2 regions of the Bradyrhizobium sp. INPA03-11B genome follow, and region 2 is predicted to be linked to the other one. Evidence: riboswitches for the same ligand, from Rfam matches in the RefSeq annotation. Region 2 holds a riboswitch; the other holds the start of a gene.
What was found. Region 2 has a riboswitch for glycine ahead of QMZ05_RS12955 (D-amino acid dehydrogenase). Riboswitches for the same ligand answer to the same signal wherever they lie in the genome.
Positions count from the first base shown of each region.

Region 1: it holds a riboswitch for glycine, as region 2 does, so the genes downstream of both, gcvT (glycine cleavage system aminomethyltransferase GcvT) here and QMZ05_RS12955 (D-amino acid dehydrogenase) in region 2, are expected to answer to the same signal.

Region 1 covers NZ_JASGSR010000023.1:26,591-28,787, forward strand. Annotated here, with positions in the region: gene alaS (alanine--tRNA ligase) at 1-501, opposite strand, end outside; glycine riboswitch at 704-795, shown strand; gene gcvT (glycine cleavage system aminomethyltransferase GcvT) at 937-2,082, shown strand; gene gcvH (glycine cleavage system protein GcvH) at 2,102-2,197, shown strand, end outside.
Region 2 covers NZ_JASGSR010000024.1:71,494-73,690, forward strand. Annotated here, with positions in the region: gene QMZ05_RS12950 (M20/M25/M40 family metallo-hydrolase) at 1-922, shown strand, start outside; glycine riboswitch at 1,014-1,120, shown strand; glycine riboswitch at 1,124-1,239, shown strand; gene QMZ05_RS12955 (D-amino acid dehydrogenase) at 1,309-2,197, shown strand, end outside.

The sequences.
Region 1 (2,197 bases), on a different contig from region 2:
GCCGGTGTCGCCCATCGCCCAGAAATTGTCCGAGGTCGGGATGCGGATGATGCGGTCGTCCGAGAAGCCTGCGATCTTCTTCCAGTAGCCCGCCGCCTCGTCGTCGGTGTGGTAGACGGTGACGAGCAGCTTGTCCTTCTTCAGCCCGAAATCCTTGGTGATCAGATTCCAGGCGAGCTCGATCGCGCGCTCCTTGAAGTAGTCGCCGAACGAGAAGTTGCCGAGCATCTCGAAGAAGGTGAGATGGCGCGCGGTGTAGCCGACATTGTCGAGGTCGTTGTGCTTACCGCCGGCGCGCACGCACTTCTGCGACGTCGTGGCGCGCTGATAGCTGCGCTTCTCGACGCCGGTGAAGACGTTTTTGAACTGCACCATGCCGGCATTGGTGAACATCAGGGTCGGGTCGTTGCGCGGCACCAGCGGCGACGACGCCACGATCTCGTGGCCGTTCTCCTTGAAGAAGTTCAGAAATGTCGACCTGATGTCGTTGACGCTGCTCATGTTCATCCAATCGGAAAAAGGGGCCGGCCAGCCGCAAAAAGGCGTCATTTTCCGGCCGAACGCTTTTAGACATTGCCAGCTGCGGTGTCCAGAAACTGTGCAGGCGGATCATGGGCTTGCCGCGGCAGCACAAAGCCCCATTGGATAGTTGTTGCAGCTGCGTTGACAGTCTTGGTGGCGCCGTGTTTTCTACCTACCTGTTACCCGTCACGTCGGGAGAGACCGGCCTTAGCCGCCGGCGCCGAAGGAGCAACCGCCCCGGAAACTCTCAGGCAAAAGGACCGCGTGACGTCTGACATCTGGAAAGAGGCGCTGGGGTTCTCCCCGATTGCGTCCGCCGACGGGATAATACTCTCAGGCACAGCGACAGATGGGGCTTTCTGCAGGTTTCTCAAGGGGAAATGGGTCCCCGATGGGAACCGCGAGGGCCCTGTGATGCTTGCGCACGAAACCTCCCCGCTGAAACAGACCCCGCTGCACGCGCTGCATCTGGCGCGCGGCGCCAAGATGGTGCCGTTCGCCGGCTACGACATGCCGGTGCAATACACGGCGGGCGTGCTCAGGGAGCATCTGCACACCCGCAAGGACGCCGGCCTGTTCGAGGTGTCCCACATGGGACAGCTCGTGCTGAAGGCCAAATCCGGCAAGGTCGGCGACGCGGCGCTGGCGCTCGAAAAACTGGTGCCACAGGACATCGTCGGCATCGCGCCGGGACGGCAGCGCTACACGCAATTCACCAATGACGACGGTGGCCTGCTCGACGATTTGATGGTGGCGAATTTCGGCGATCACCTGTTCCTGGTGGTCAATGCGGCCTGCAAGGCCGAGGATGAGGCGCATCTGCGCGCGCATCTCTCCGATAGCTGCGAGATCGTGTCGCTGGCCGACCGTGCGCTGATCGCGCTGCAAGGCCCGAAGGCCGAATCGGCACTGGCAAAACTTTGTGCAGATGTCAGTTCGATGAAATTCATGGATGCCGGCCCGCGCCGCGTCGCCGACATCGACTGCTTCGTCTCGCGCTCCGGCTATACCGGTGAGGACGGCTTTGAGATTTCAGTGCCGGCCGACAAGGCCGAAGCCCTGGTCACTGCGCTGCTCGACAATCCCGACGTGCTGCCGATCGGCCTCGGCGCGCGCGACAGCTTGCGGCTCGAAGCCGGGCTCTGCCTCTACGGTCACGATATCGACACCACGACGACGCCGGTCGAAGGCGCGCTGGAATGGTCGGTGCAGAAGGTCCGCCGCAGCGGCGGCGCCCGCGCCGGCGGTTTTCCGGGCGCCGACAAGATTCTTGCGCAATTCGCCGACGGCGCCGCACGCCGCCGCGTCGGGCTCAGGCCGGAGGGCCGCGCGCCGGTGCGCGAAGGCGCCTTGCTGTTCGCCGACCCGACCTCGACCGAGCAGATCGGCAAGGTGACCTCGGGCGGCTTCGGCCCGAGCCTCAATGCGCCGGTCGCGATGGGCTATCTGCCCACCGCCCTTTCCGCGGTCGGCACCACTGTTTTCGCCGAAGTGCGTGGCCAGCGGCTGCCGCTGAAAGTCGCCGCCACGCCCTTCGTCCCCAATACCTACAAACGCTAAACGCCAAAGGATCGATCCCATGACGACGCTGTACACGTCCGACCACGAATGGCTCCGCATCGAGGGCGATGTCGCCACGATCGGGATCACCGATTATGCGCAATCGCAGCTCGGC
Region 2 (2,197 bases):
TCCGAAACAAGGCCAACCCGGCATCCTGATCGCCGGCCACCTCGACACCGTGCACCCGGTCGGCACCATCGCGAAGCTGCAATGGCGGCGCGACGGCAACAAGTGCTTCGGGCCCGGCATCTTCGACATGAAGGGCGGCAATTATCTGTCGATCGAGGCGATCCGCCAGCTGGCGCGCGCCTCCTTCACGACACCGCTGCCGATCACGGTGCTGTTCACCCCCGATGAAGAGGTCGGCACGCCGTCGACGCGCGACATCATCGAGGCGGAAGCCGCACGCAACAAATACGTGCTGGTGCCGGAGCCCGGGCGGCCGAACAACGGCGTCGTCACCGGCCGCTACGCGATCGCGCGCTTCAACCTGGAAGCAACCGGCAAGCCGAGCCATGCCGGCGCGACGCTGTCGTCCGGCCGTTCCGCGATCCGGGAAATGGCCCGGCAGATCATGGCCATCGACGGCATGACCACCGAGGACTGCACCTTCTCGGTCGGCATCGTGCATGGCGGCCAATGGGTCAATTGCGTCGCGACGACCTGCACCGGCGAAGCGCTCAGCATGGCCAAGCGCCAGGCCGATCTCGACCGCGGCGTCGAGCGCATGCTGGCGCTGTCCGGAACCGCCAACGACGTCAGCTTCAAGGTGACGCGCGGCGTCACCCGCCCGGTATGGGAGCCGGATGCCGGCACCATGGCCCTCTATGAAAAGGCGAAGGGCCTCGCGGCAGCGATGGGCCTCGATCTGCCGCATGGAAGCGCCGGCGGTGGATCGGACGGCAACTTCACCGGCGCGATGGGGATCCCTACCCTCGACGGCCTCGGGGTTCGCGGCGCGGATGCACATACGCTCAACGAACACATTGAAGTCGACAGCCTCGCCGAACGCGGCCGCCTGATGGCGGCGCTGCTGGCGACACTCGACTGACGTCGATTGCACTGCACAACACGTTGGCACTGCCGGATCGAAATTTAGCCTTGTCCAATTTTGAGGCTTCGCCTACGGTCCGGCCGTCCAACGCGACGATGCGGGAGAGATCGAAGCGACAACATTCGTGTTGTTGGCTTCGGCGCCGACGGAGCAACCGCCCCGGAAACTCTCAGGCAAAAGGACCGTATCGTCAGGACGATCTGGAGAGAGACGGACACGACCACTCATCGAGGGCCGTGACGTCCACCGAAGGGGATAGTTCGTATCCGGGCGCAGGCCCGATGCGGATCAAGCTCTCAGGTACCGTGACAGATGGGGCGTCGAAACGACCGGTTTCACCGGTGGTTCGGCGACTCTAACAACACGGGAGCCTGAAGACCATCATGCCACATATTGCAATCATCGGCGCCGGCATCACCGGCGTGACGACGGCCTATGCCCTGCTCGAACGCGGCTACCGCGTGACTGTCCTCGACAGGCATCGCTACGCCGCGATGGAAACCTCGTTCGCCAACGGCGGACAGCTTTCCGCCAGCAATGCGGAGGTGTGGAACAGCGCCGCGACCATTCTGAAGGGGCTGCGCTGGATGCTCCGAAGCGACGCGCCGCTTCTGATGAACCCGAAGCCGAGCTGGCACAAATATTCCTGGATCGGCGAATTCGTCGGCGGCATCACCCGCTATCGCGCCAACACCATCGAGACCACAAAACTCGCAATCGAAGCGCGCAAGCATTTGTTCTCGATCGCACAGCGCGAGAACATCGCCTTCGATCTCGAGCGCCGCGGCATCCTGCACGTCTATCACGACAAGGCCGGCTTCGAGGCCGGCCTGCGCGTCAACACCCTGCTGCAACAGGGCGGGCTCGACCGCCGGCCGGTGACGGCGGACGAAATCCGCAGCATCGAACCCGCGCTACAAACGGCCTGCTATGGCGGCTTCTTCACGCCGTCGGATGCGACCGGCGATATCCACAAATTCACGCGCGGCCTCGCCGAGGCCTGCATCCGTCGCGGCGCAGCTTTCGTCCATGAGGCCGACGTCGACACGATCGCGCGCGGCGATGACGGTTTCCGCATCGGCTGGAACGACGTCGCTTCGCATGATGCCGGCGTCGCGCCACGGCACGAGTTGCAGGCCGACGGCATCGTCATCTGCGCCGGCGTCGCGAGCCGCCACTTCGCAGGCCTGCTCAACGACCGCGTCAACGTCTATCCGGTGAAGGGCTATTCGATCACGGTGCAGCTCGATGCGCCGCAAAGCCGGGACGCCG